Regions from separate parts of the Herbaspirillum sp. GCM10030257 genome, predicted to be linked through region 2. Evidence: predicted binding sites of a transcription regulator. Region 2 holds the regulator's gene; each other region holds the start of a gene.

Region 1 (4,175 bases), on a different contig from region 2:
GCGAAGCCATAGGTGACACTCCCTCGTTCAGGGACGAACAGTTGCGATTCATCTGAATGCAGATCTTGTTCACGTTGGTGTCAGTAGGAAGGTAGGCTAATTTCACTTGAGTATATACACATTGCACAATTCGTCAACTCCACCGCTCAACGCCCCTGCGCTTGAGCAACCGTTGATTGTTCATGCTAAATATCAACACATTGCATCATTGTCATTCAAGCACGAGCATGGCCGTCATCAATGCCTTCACGTAAAGCCTGGGGTTTCTAAACATCGCATTTATGGGGCGCGCTGAATTATCGGATGTTGATTGACCTGGCAAACAACCTGGCGGACACAAGACCCTAACTCGTTATGGGACGGGAACGCAGCTGGTTTTGAGGACATCTAATCTCTTGAAACCCTCAGGAGGAGAGGAGCGACAAGGCATGCCCACGGGATCAAAAAGGATGCCCCAATGCCCCATTGCCCACCACACCGAGATCTGCGTCAATTTTCAGCCAGGTACCTGTGCTTTAAGCTGATCACGCAGCGCTCTAAGTAATCGTTGTCGCCGAGAGATGCATGGAAAAAGCCATCTGTGTGTCCGCAGAACTAACACGATTTAAACAAAGAACGGAATGACAGCCATGGACCTGCAAGAACACGAACGATGGAATATCCTCAACAGCCAGGACGAGTTTACGGAGATTGATTGGCGTCGCCTGTTATCCCATCTCGGTGAAGACCCAGATCGTCAGGGTCTTCTTGAAACGCCACGGCGTGTGGAGAAGGCATGGAAACACTGGACCGCCGGCTACCATCAGGATCCAGCTCATATTCTGAAGGTGTTTCAGGATGGCGCACAACGCTATAACGAATTGATTATTGTGCGCGGGATCCCGGTTTATAGCCACTGCGAGCACCATCTGGCGCCATTTTTTGGGACCGCGACGATCGGTTATACCCCTCAAGATGCGATTGTGGGATTGTCGAAGCTGACAAGGTTGGTTCAGTGCTTTTCTCAGCGACTCCAGGTTCAGGAGCGGCTCACCATACAGATCGCCGAGTCCCTCATGTCACATCTGGCACCGCGTTCGGTAGGCGTCGTCATACGATGCCGTCATATGTGCATGGAGAGCCGTGGGATTCAGACTCGCGGCGAAGAAACCGTGACCTCAGCGCTGCTAGGTGAAATGCAAACTTCGGATGCGCTCAGGAGCGAATTCTTTTCGCTTGTCCAAGAGAGGTCATCATCTGTATGACATATAGCTACGCACTATCATAGAAAATGCGGTGTCGGTTCCAGACAGGTTTTCCTGAAAGCTGACACGACACATGAACCTCTGCTGCAACGACTTAGCGGAACACCACGACCGGAATTGAGGAATGTGTAAGTACTTTTTGGGTTTCACTTCCAATTAGCAAGTTTCCAAGCCAGGAACGTCCATGTGTGGCCATGAATATGACATCGCAACGGTACCTCTTCGTCGCCGCGATGATCTCATGCGCAGGGTCATAAGATCGCACTGTAGTCGTTCGGCACCGGACGTTCTTAGCCCTGGCCAGGCTGGCAATTTCCTCGACATGCGCCCGTGCCAGCTTTTCCATGTCTTCGTCGAACTCTTCCGTGTTGGTGGTATCCGCGATGAATCCATCGGCCAGCGCGGAATACATATACGGCTCCGTTACTGAAAATGCGACAATTTCACTGCCATGTTCATTGGCGAACTGCACAGCGGCGTTAACTGCCTTGGCGGATAATTGTGAGCCGTCGGTCGGAACAAGGATCGTATCAAACATAGCATCCTCCATGGAGTTAGATGACACAGGCAGCACTCGGAATGAACGCGGCTAGAAAGATATCGCCCTATGTCAAACACCAACATCAATCAACCGATATCCACATTCATTTGCATCTACATTAAATATATCACAATGTGATATATATTCAAGACACTGTGTCCTATCTTCAGAATTCAATCGATGCGTGTTTTCGATGATATTCTGGACGTGAAGGGTTTCATCTGGTGTCAAAAGAAGGACTTACTGATAAGCAATGGGAACTATTGCAACCATTGCTACACCGTACAGCACGGCACGCGGATGGCCCTGGCCCACGTGAAGTGCACAGCGATCCAGCGGCAAGTACTGAGCATAAGTACGTCCGGATCAGGATCACGGTTAAGGCAAGATAAAAAAAGCAACGTATCGATCAATGCAATGGTTACAGCGTGCAATCAAATGCTCGAGCTGACTGCGCCACGCGGAAGTATGTTGAGCTTTCCAGCGATTGGCGTAACGCCGCCACGCTCGCCTGTCCTGCTTTACCGATTTCTTCCACTTGCGCCTATGTCGCGAAACCAACGCACAACCGCGCTGTGACAAGCTTTCGTCGGGCGCACAACAAGCTTGGTCAGGCGATGGTAATAGCATGTTGGGATGTGCGCGAAGATTGCGGTAACACTTTGCCTCCCGTAACGCGTGGACAATAAGACGCCTGTCAGCGATCCGCAAAGCAAATGCCTTTGCCGCGTCGCTCTTCAGAATGCCATTTTCTATCTCCAAAGCAGCCAACCGTTCACGCATCTGCTCAAGTGCATCGGCCTGTATCTTCCATGCTTGCCATGCGAAGTCTGTGTTTAGTTCGCAATACTGAAATTCCCCCATTGAGCATCGGGCCGGTTTCAAATCGAGGTCATAGGTGGCTGCCCATGCTTCAAACTGCTGGCGCGTTTCGATATTCATTAGCTTTCCTTCAGTTCCTGCTCAAATAGCCACGAAATGGTTCTATGTAGACGCGCTTACATGATCGGAAATTAGCCGCGTAAGGTGGCAACTGACCATTAGCGTTTTATTTCAATACAAACTAAACCTCAGCATCGAGTAAGTGCATTCAGTCGCCGAATGCGCGCTGATAGAATGGCTCATATATGCGTGGAGGCTGAACAATTTTTGCAATAGTTGATCGCGAAACGTTGTACTGTCGTGCGATCGAAGTCACGCTTTCCCCTAATGAGTACTGCGTGATGATCGTTTCTCTGACCAAGTCGTCGTTCTTGTGGCGGGGCCTGCAACCGGACTCAGCGCTTTGGGAAGGACGAGAATCGAAAGCCTTCGGATCCAAGCCGATGATTGCGTTTAGCATCTTGATGGCAGCGCTATTCTCCGGCGCAGCAAGGTGGTGCTCGCTGAATTCAAGGATCACGATTTCTATCATGCGGGACATCAGCGTATTGATCAAGGCAATCGCTTCAAGAGGGCCACAACCGAAATCCTGTAGGCGTTCAACAATCAATGTATCGTCGTTACTCAGAGTTCGTAGCAATTTTTGAAAACGCCGCGAATAGGCGGTGGATCGCACCTCATTGGAATCCTCCATGACCCAGTGATCTACCTTACGGCCTGAGAGGTGTCGGGATAACCGAGTTTTTTCAGCCGCCTGCAGTGCCGGCTCTCGTGCGAGGTAAAAATAGCATGCCATTTCTTAACTCAATGTGTCCATACTTAAACGGAGTAAAACCTGCGTCGGTCGAATAGAGTAGAAGTCAGTAGCGAAATTCCATAGGCGACATTTCCTTAACGATCAAAGCTTGTAATTTAATCATGGGCCGATGTTTGCGGATCAGGCGATAGAGAAGATCCATTGATGTAACAGTAAGGTAATGCGTACGTGCCGGCAGGTCTTAGCCCTAGTACTAAGTATTCAATTTCACACGCTTATCCGAACACTGAACGGAACCGCTTGATTTTCACCATTACAATATATCACAACGTGATATATCTTCAAGATAAACTGCTGTATGCGACTAAATCTTGTTGGAAGACACTGAGGGAAGACTTTCAGTGTAGGTACAGATGACTTAATGTCGATAGCATGAAGCGTTTCCTGGCCATCAAAAACTGGAGAGCTTTCGTATTGCCGTGCTGGATGAGGACAAGTGAATAAAGCAATCTTTTACCGGAACGCCAAGAACCTCAAGTCCATCTAATCAGATATGGTATCGATATGTGCTGCAAATCCACTCTGCAACATCTCTGCGCCTCGGACACCACTTACTGGGCCAATTGCGATGAGCGGTTCATGACGACGTGAGGGTTGCGCAGATTCTGGAGCGTTTCTCACTGGAGAAGATAATGAACGGAAATGACGTTGGCTCCGTATCACTTTGGCACGCGACGTATGACGTACCAAT
Region 2 (4,175 bases):
GTATTTCACCCCTATCCATACGCTGGCCGGTAAAGTCGCCAACCTGGGGCTCGGCCCGTGGGAATGGTTCTGGATACTGTTCTACGCATTTGCCACTTATGGCAATGCCGGCTGGATGCGCGAGCAGGTGTGCAAATACATGTGTCCGTATGCACGTTTCCAGAGCTCGATGTTCGACAAGGATACGCTGACCGTTACCTATGACGCCAAGCGCGGCGAGCCACGCGGCGCCAGAACACGCAAGGCCGACGCGTCGGCCCTGGGGTCCTGCATCGACTGCTCGATGTGTGTACAGGTTTGCCCGACCGGCATCGATATCCGCGATGGCCTGCAATCCGACTGCATCGGCTGTGCGGCATGTATCGACGCATGCGATTCGGTGATGGACAAGATTGGCGCGCCGCGCGGCCTGGTGCGTTACTCCACCGAGAATGCAATGGAAAAGGGATTGAGCGCCAGAGACATTCGCAGGCGTGCGATGCGTCCGCGCATATTGATTTATAGCGCAATCCTTGCCCTGATCGTGCTGTCATCGTTCGGCTCCCTGCTCGGACGCACCCCGGTGAAGATGGACGTGATCCGCGACCGTGGTGCAATGGGACGTGAGGTAGAAGAGGGTATTATTGAAAACGTCTATCGCCTGCAAATCATGAACACCGATGAGCAGCCGCATCGCTTCCGCATTTCGGTTGCCGGTATCGATGGCATTGCACTGGCCACACCTGTGATGGTCGAACTGGAAGGGACTGCTTCGCGTGGTGTACCTGTCAGGGTGCGCGTGCCGCACGGCAAAGGTGAAAAAGGCTCGAACAAGATTCAGTTCGAGCTGGTTGCAGTCGATGACGAACGGTTGCAGGTTACAGAGAAAGCGGTCTTTTTCGTACCCCGCTAAGTACGGTTAAGCAGCCCAAGACGCAGTTAAAGAAGGAGCAGAAAATGTGTACCAATATTCGATCCGGAACGGCACCGACCTCGGCTAGGCCATGGTACATGCACCGTTGGCCTTGGCTCATCATGCTGGGCCCGGCGATCGTGGTGGTAGCAGGAATACACACCACATGGGTGGCCTTCACCCAGCAGGATGCACTGGTGGTCGACGACTATTACAAGGAAGGCAAGGTCATCAACCAGGACTTGACCCGTGATCGGATCGCTGCGGATATGCGCTTGCAGGCCGGCTTGCGCTATGACCCGGCTGCAGGCATGCTTTCGGGAACGGTGAATGGACTCGGAGATGCAGCGACTGGCAAATTGACCATCAAGCTGGTGCATTCGACCCAGCCGGAAAAGGACATCCACCTGCAGGCGAGTCCTGACCGCGATGGAGCTTTCCAGGTTGCCCTGCCGATGCTCGATATGGCACGCTGGCAGGTATTGATCGAAAGCGAGCGCCGCGACTGGCGCTTGCATCAGGTCTGGGATTACCCGAAGCAGCGCTCGGTGAGCATTACCGCCGACGCTATCAGGTAAGCCGAGCAGGCATGCCTTCATTCCCGGATTTACGAAAGAATTCCCGAATCCGGGAATCGATGGCATGGCAGGATAGGGTAACCCCAACGAAAAACAGCGGCGGTACAACGAAAGCGCGTTAAAGGATTAGCGCGTTAGACGGGATGGAGGATGCCGAAATGGCAAGATTGATTATGGTTGTGTTGTGGCCGTCATTTCTGGTTGCCATTGTGGCCGAGGGATTCTTGTTTTCCCTGTTCGACCCGCATGACCTTGCCTTGGTCGGGAACCATATCGAGGTAAATCCCCTGGCGGTGTACACCATTGGATTCTTCAGTATCTGGGCATTTTGTTCGCTGGCGAGCATGCTGACCTGCTATCTGCTGGCGGTTCCCAACGATAAAAAGATACCGTTTTAGATAACGAATCCCCAGCGCTTCGCAAGATAGAAATATCCGTAGGGGGCTCCCGATTCAGAGCAGGAGCCGCTCAGGCGCAGGTTTTGGTACCAGCGGCAACTTCCTTCAGCGTGGCGGGATCAACCAGTTCCACTTTGCGATTGCTGACCTTGATCCAGCCGCGTTTCTTGAATTTTGACAAGAGGCGGCTGATGCTTTCGATGGTCAGGCCAAGGTAATTGCCGATCTCTTCACGCGTCATGCGCAACTGGAAGTCGGTGGACGAATAACCACGCACCGAGTAACGGGATGAAAGATTAGTGAGGAAGGCGGCAAAACGCTGTTCCGCACGCATGTTGCCCAGCAGGAGCATGACACTTTGTTCACGTGTGATTTCCTGACTCATCATGCGATGGAAGTGGCGCAGCAGGACGGGCATGTCACCAAACAGGCTTTCCAGGCGCGAGAACGGGATCTCGCAGACTTCGCTGTCTTCCAGCGCGATCGCGTCGCAATGATGGCGGTCGGTACTGATTGCATCCATGCCGAGCAGTTCGCCGGCCATCTGGAAGCCAGTCACCTGCTGATCGCCGCTGGGATTGACCTGATGGGTCTTGAAATGGCCCAGGCGGATTGCGTACAGGTTAGTGAAGGAATCGCCTACGCGATACAAATGCGTATCGCGCGCCACCTTGCGGCGACGGCCGATGATCTGGTCCAGCTTGTCCATGTCATCTTCCTTGAGGCCGGTGGGCAGGCAGATCTGATGCATGCTGCAAGCCGAGCAGCGGGTGCTGATGGCGGCGCGGCTGGATGTTGTCGAAGGTGCTTGGGCGATGGCGATGTTCATGGTGGCAGACCTATAGTCCTGATTAGCAGTTGCAACCCCTAATGCAAGCGCTGTGCCATCTAGGGCTGCCACCCTGTTTTCCAAGCTGATATTTGCCGCAAACCCGCTTGTGGCTTCGTGAATTGCCTTATGTAGATGATTTCATCCTCGGCCTGCGCGACCTGGGGCGATTCCCGAATGCGGGAACAGGTAGCCGCCCCAGCTTATCGTTCCTTCAGCGTCCCTTCAGATTCAGAAAGATATTGGCTGCAAACGCAATGATTCCCGCAGCAGCAAGTATTTCCGAAATGGCAAGCACCGGAATCACCGACCGGCTGCCGGTGACCACGAGGGCAAGCGATACGGCCATGACCGGCAAGGACACGTTCGCCAGCCAGAAATGCACCCGCGCCAGCTTGCTCAATCCCGCGCTTGGAAATACGCTGTAGATCAGGCCCGCCAATGCCATCGTGGCCCAGCCAAGCAGGTTGACATGGGCGTGCACCGGACGCATGGTGAAGTCTTCGCTTGCGCCCATCATGATGCCCATTCCGACACCAATGATCAGGTAGATCACGGCAAGTTTGAGCCAGATGACACCGACCGGCGAAAACGATGTCGTCGACGGGGTAACAGAAGAAGCAGCGGAAGTGGTTTGCATGATGGTCTCTCGTATCAGGTGGTGGGGGTAAGGGCTTCGGCTTCAAGCTGGATGGAACGCAGGGCGATTTTTCCCATGAGCTTCGATACGCTGGCAATGACGGCGTCCTGTTGCGGCATAAATGCCTGCTCAAGCATGTAGCTGGACGGCGCGGGCGTATCCGGTCCGGTCAGGCGAAGCACCGGAGCCTTTAATGCGTCGAAGGCATGTTCGGTAATGATGGCGCTGATTTCCGCGCCGACACCGCACATGCGGCTGGCTTCATGCACGATCAGCACACGTCCGGTCTTGCGGGCCGAACGCAGGATGGCGTCCTCATCCAGCGGCTTGAGCGAACGGAGGTCGATGACCTCGGCGGACACGCCTTGCGCCGCAAGTTGTTCGGCAGCCTGCAGGCAGGTATTGACCATCTTTGCGTAGGAAATGATGGTCACGTCGTTTCCCTCGCGTGCCACCGCAGCCTTGCCCAGCGGGACCAGCTGTTCGCCTTCGATCACTTCGCCGGACGCATAGCCGAGTGCCATGTCGACAAAGAAGAGAACCGGATTATCGTCCCGAATGGCTGACTTGAGCAGGCCCTTGAAGTCGGCTGCGTTCGACGGCATGACGACCTTCAGCCCCGGGCTGTGCACAAACCATGCTTCCAGGTTGTGGTTGTGCTGCGCACCGACGGTCCAGCCGCAGCCGGTCATTGCGATCACGACCATCGGAAACGCGAACTGGCCGCCCGACATATAACGCAGTTTGCCTGCGCTGTTGACGATCTCATCCATCGCAAAGCAGAGAAAGGGCGCGAACAGCAGGTCAACCACGGGGCGCAGGCCGGTCGCCGCAGCAC
Region 3 (4,175 bases), on a different contig from region 2:
ATGTACGCGGAATAGCCGTTCGTATTCCCCACGCCGCCACTGCGCACGAAGTCATATGCCTGGGTTTGTGACTGTAATTCCGTTTCCACATGTTGCAGTTGCGCTTCAATTTCCTTGCTTTTCTGCCGGGGAGGATAGTCTGCGCTGACTTTTGCCAGCTGGGCCTTGGTAGCGCTAAGCTGGGTTGCCGTGGCAGTGGCCTGTTCCTGCATCACACCCAGCTGCATCTGCGCATAACCGGCGACGACAAATGAGCCAAGCAGGATTGCGCCCAAACCCTGGGCCATCGTGACTGCTGAAAAGTGCTTTTTCTGTTTTAGAAAAATCGGGTTGAAGAGATTGATCTGCTGACTCACAGCGTCTTCTCCTCGTGCCGCAAGGCCGCGCCCAGCGTCATGAAATAACGCTGCTGCGACTGCGCCGATCCAAGGTCGGGAATTTTTGTGATATCGACTATCGATCCCAGATCAACGTTTTCGACGGGAATATACAGGTTCGTCGAAAGGTAATTGCGCAAGGACTCGCCTCCTTCGCCAAGCGGTGCGAGAAAAAGCCTTGTTACCGTGACGAACTGATATTGCCGCTCGAAGTGATCCAGCGAACGCTGCAGTTCGAGTGTGATTCTTTCATGGCAGGCAACGCGGTCATCCCCATAGGTCTGCTGCAACTGAGATAGCGAAACGTCAATCCGCCGCGTCAGATAGAGTTCACCCGAATAGGTGACCGTCAACAAGCCACCTTCTGCATCAAAGGAAAGAAATGCGACACCGCGACCTTCCGGCTCCAGCAAAGCCGAGATATTGCGTTGTGCCATGTCGGGAATATCAATGACCGACAAGGGGATCTTGACGCCTCCCAGCAAATCCTGTCGCGTCTGAATAACGTTATTGCGTGCCGCCACTGCGTACATGGTGTGCGTGCGACTTGATGAATTTTTATCAGTGGGAACGTCAAGTACATCAATGGTGGCGTCATCGATGTGAAAGTCCAGCATATCCTTGATACGCCAACGGATCGCCGCCTTGAGTTCCTCGGGCGGTACGGATGGCGCTTCGACTGACAGCATTTGGTATTCGCGCGGACCCAGCAGGGTGGAACAATGGTAATGCGACAGACTAAGCCCTTTGCCAAGCTTGTCCAATGCATCAGCGACAGAGAGGTTTTCCAGCGGCTCGAAGACCGCGGATTCGACCCTCGGCTTGCCATTTGGCGGTCGGACAACATGAACGGCGCAAATGCCGTCTGCGTGCAAACTAACGGCCATCCATCCCGGATTTTTTTTAGTTTTTGCAAAGGAAAACATGCTGTCGAAGTGAAGATGAGAAACCACCTGAACTTATGGGAATAAGCCCTTGCTGTCAATCAATTTCCCTATGTCAATCAGCAAACCAACAGACTTGTTTTAATCTATTTCCAAATAGAAACTAAAGTGGGTGTTAGTGGAAATCCCCTATGGGCAATCGCCCGGATTTGTGCCTATCGGACAAAAGGCAATTACCTGTCGCGCACGCTCAACGTAGCCCGCCGTGGTGGCGGCATTGTTATCCGGACAGACTGAGGAATTGCACGCTATTGCCTCAACCCGATAACCCCGTACCGATTGTGGCGTACCCGCCGCCGTTTCACCCTCAACAAAATTATCCGTTGCCGTGCAGCGCACGGTAACGCGGAGGCCATTGACTGCGGTCAGGTTCAAGGTCTGTGCGGCCCCATTGCAGTTGCCCGCAGTGCGCCAGATACCAGTCGGCTGAAAGATCTGGAACAGGCCCCAATCCGTCCCCGCCTTCGCCGCCTGCCATGCACGGGCCGATTCAATGTCCTGTGCCGAACCGAGCTGCTGTGCCGTACCGAACTTGACTATCGCTCCAGCAAGGGCGGCGAGAATGACAAGCACGACAATTGCCGCAATGGCACCAAAACCTTTTTGCGATCCCTGTCTTGTCATGGCACGTTGTCCACATGAGCCCCAAACGACAACGATACGGTTTCGTTGCTGTCGCTCAGGTCGAGTTGCATCCAGACGAAGCCACGTTGCTGCGTACTACCGATAGTGGGGTTGTAAACAAAATTGCAGCTTCTGACATTCCTGGTCACCACGGCAGCATCCGCTGTCGCCGGACAGGCTGTCGGATAAGCCGGCGTAAAGCCATGATGCAGCCGGTACAACGTGCCCTTTCCGTTGCCTTGCGCATCGACGGTGCCGTCCGCTCCCTCACAGACATAAAAGACTGCGGGCGCATTGCCATTATTGGCAACGATGCTGAATCGTCCGCCTGCATAACCGAGCGGGAACTGATGAGCGTTGAACGAGAGCCGCTGCTGCCCGAACGTCGCCTGCGGCGAACTGGCAATCGCTGTAATTGCGGCCCTGGTTGTACCCGCGTAGACGTCATTCGGATTCTGATTGCCGATCACAACCCAGTCGCCGACGGCAGGCAAGGTCGACATTGGCGACAACACGTCGAAACCGGTCGATGGCTGCGATGTATCGAGCGGCATGCTGCAGGTGGCAGTCGTACAGGTGGCGGCGTCGTTGGTGACATCCGACGCCAGGCGATAGCGTCCCCCGGTAATCGTTGGCAGCAACTCAAAGCAATGGTTGCTCGGGCTGCGGATCGAATTCGGCACCGCCATCCGGATATCACGCGCCATGCGCCGCAGTGCGGTATCGGCATTGTCGGTCAGACCGGCCCTGCGCCGCGCATCGAAATAGCTGTTTGTTGCCGGAATGAAGAAGACCATCAGCCCCGCCGCAATAACACCGGTAAGGGCAATGACGATCACGAGTTCGACCAGGGTGAAGCCGCGAACGCCTATGCTTGAGCTTGCCCTCCTGTGCTCATGTATTTCCGCTCTCTTATGCGTGGCAGGATTGTTCATGGTTCGTCAGGCGGCAGTCCCGCTGCATAATTGGTACGCCAGCCGACCAGTGCCAGAGATTCGGCACCGTGCGTCACCGTCACGGTAATCTGGTACACGTTGCCGCCAGCAAGATTGCCATTGCCCGACACCGTATTCAGAATGCCTGCCTGATTCACCGCTACAGCGACGTTATAGCTGGACAGCGCCGGAATCAGCGTGCCGGTCGTATCACAGAAACCGACTGTGGTTTGCAGGCCGTTATAGTCGAGAATGTCATTGAACGCCTCGCGCGCAGGACAAGGTCCCGATGCGTTGGCCTGTGCCGGGGCGGCGGCTGCAAAGGGTTGCAAGCTAATTTCTTCCATCATGCCTTCGGCAATCGCCAGCATCTGCTTGCGGATCAACGGATCGGCGCTGCTTTTAACCACGGTCGTAAAAGCGCTCATCACTCCTGCGATACCGACACCAAGGATAACGATCGCCATCACCAGCTCGATCATAGTCATGCCGGTTTGCCGTCTAATTGACATAACCGGTTGCCCCCACCACGGTGATCGATGTGAGGCCAGTGATGCCGATCGAGTAATCGGTAATGACCCCGGCGCTTGACGTGACCACGCCGGAAGGTTGGAAGTAGATTTGTCCCGTGCCGGACGAGATCCGGTTGCCTGTGGTTTTTGCGTAGGGACTTTGCCCGTCTGGCGCATTCAGGGTCGTTGCCGTACAGGCTGTGGCCGGATTGGTCGCTGCAATGCGCAAGGTGACGCTGTCGGCCGCGATGTCCGCGCAAACCAGCCTGCGGTGGCTGACCGCGGATTTTTGTGCGTAGCGCAGCGCGGCGACCGCTTCATCACGAAACGCCGTCGCCCTGAAGTCATCGGTATTTGACATGCGCGGCAAGGCAACCACCGCGAGAATGCCGATCAGCACCATGATCATCACCAGTTCAACCAGAGTAAACCCGGTCTGGCAATGGCTTGACCACCTGTGGGCCGGCCACCGGCGCATCTGAATCTGATGCTGGCTGCGCCGGCCATGCCGAGTAATGCGGACCATCAGAACAGCTCCCGGATGTGGACTGCTCTTCTTGTCTCTGGGGTATAGATGCCAAAGGTCGCTCGTGCGGCCGGATCGTTTTGAAAAGTGGTGCCCGGCGCCCATTTTCCCTTGAGATAATCGTGGCTCCCGGCTGTTGCTGCGCACGCGACACCATCGCTCGGATCCGTGCCCAGGTCAGCGCAGATATCGACGGTGCCGGCGTTGACCGTACCGGGTCTGGTCAATGTGATCGCTCCCAGGCCACCGGTAATCTG

Evidence for each region. Region 2 encodes FNR, which switches genes on or off when oxygen is low (the NO sensors DNR and NnrR bind a similar motif). Its sites were predicted from a motif close to TTGATNNNNATCAA; they were not measured.
Region 1: a site for FNR is predicted at 1,888-1,901, ahead of ACFQUU_RS24070 (universal stress protein). Genes of this name have one in related genera too.
Region 3: a site for FNR is predicted at 1,353-1,366, ahead of ACFQUU_RS02975 (agglutinin biogenesis protein MshI). Genes of this name have one in related genera too.

What each region holds. Positions count from the first base shown of each region.
Region 1 is NZ_JBHTDH010000026.1:160-4,334, forward strand. It holds gene folE (GTP cyclohydrolase I FolE) at 630-1,244, shown strand; gene ACFQUU_RS24070 (universal stress protein) at 1,339-1,782, opposite strand; gene ACFQUU_RS24075 (hypothetical protein) at 2,164-2,727, opposite strand; gene ACFQUU_RS24080 (helix-turn-helix domain-containing protein) at 2,876-3,463, opposite strand; gene ACFQUU_RS24085 (FAD-dependent oxidoreductase) at 4,117-4,175, shown strand, end outside.
Region 2 is NZ_JBHTDH010000012.1:74,053-78,227, reverse strand. It holds gene ccoG (cytochrome c oxidase accessory protein CcoG) at 1-892, shown strand, start outside; gene ACFQUU_RS18140 (FixH family protein) at 937-1,470, shown strand; gene ACFQUU_RS18135 (hypothetical protein) at 1,629-1,868, shown strand; gene fnr (fumarate/nitrate reduction transcriptional regulator Fnr) at 1,939-2,697, opposite strand; gene ACFQUU_RS18125 (hypothetical protein) at 2,912-3,337, opposite strand; gene ACFQUU_RS18120 (alpha-ketoacid dehydrogenase subunit beta) at 3,352-4,175, opposite strand, start outside.
Region 3 is NZ_JBHTDH010000002.1:96,511-100,685, reverse strand. It holds gene ACFQUU_RS02980 (PilN domain-containing protein) at 1-356, opposite strand, end outside; gene ACFQUU_RS02975 (agglutinin biogenesis protein MshI) at 353-1,264, opposite strand; gene ACFQUU_RS02970 (MSHA biogenesis protein MshP) at 1,451-1,945, opposite strand; gene ACFQUU_RS02965 (PilW family protein) at 1,942-2,880, opposite strand; gene ACFQUU_RS02960 (prepilin-type N-terminal cleavage/methylation domain-containing protein) at 2,877-3,392, opposite strand; gene ACFQUU_RS02955 (Tfp pilus assembly protein FimT/FimU) at 3,382-3,918, opposite strand; gene ACFQUU_RS02950 (DUF6701 domain-containing protein) at 3,918-4,175, opposite strand, start outside.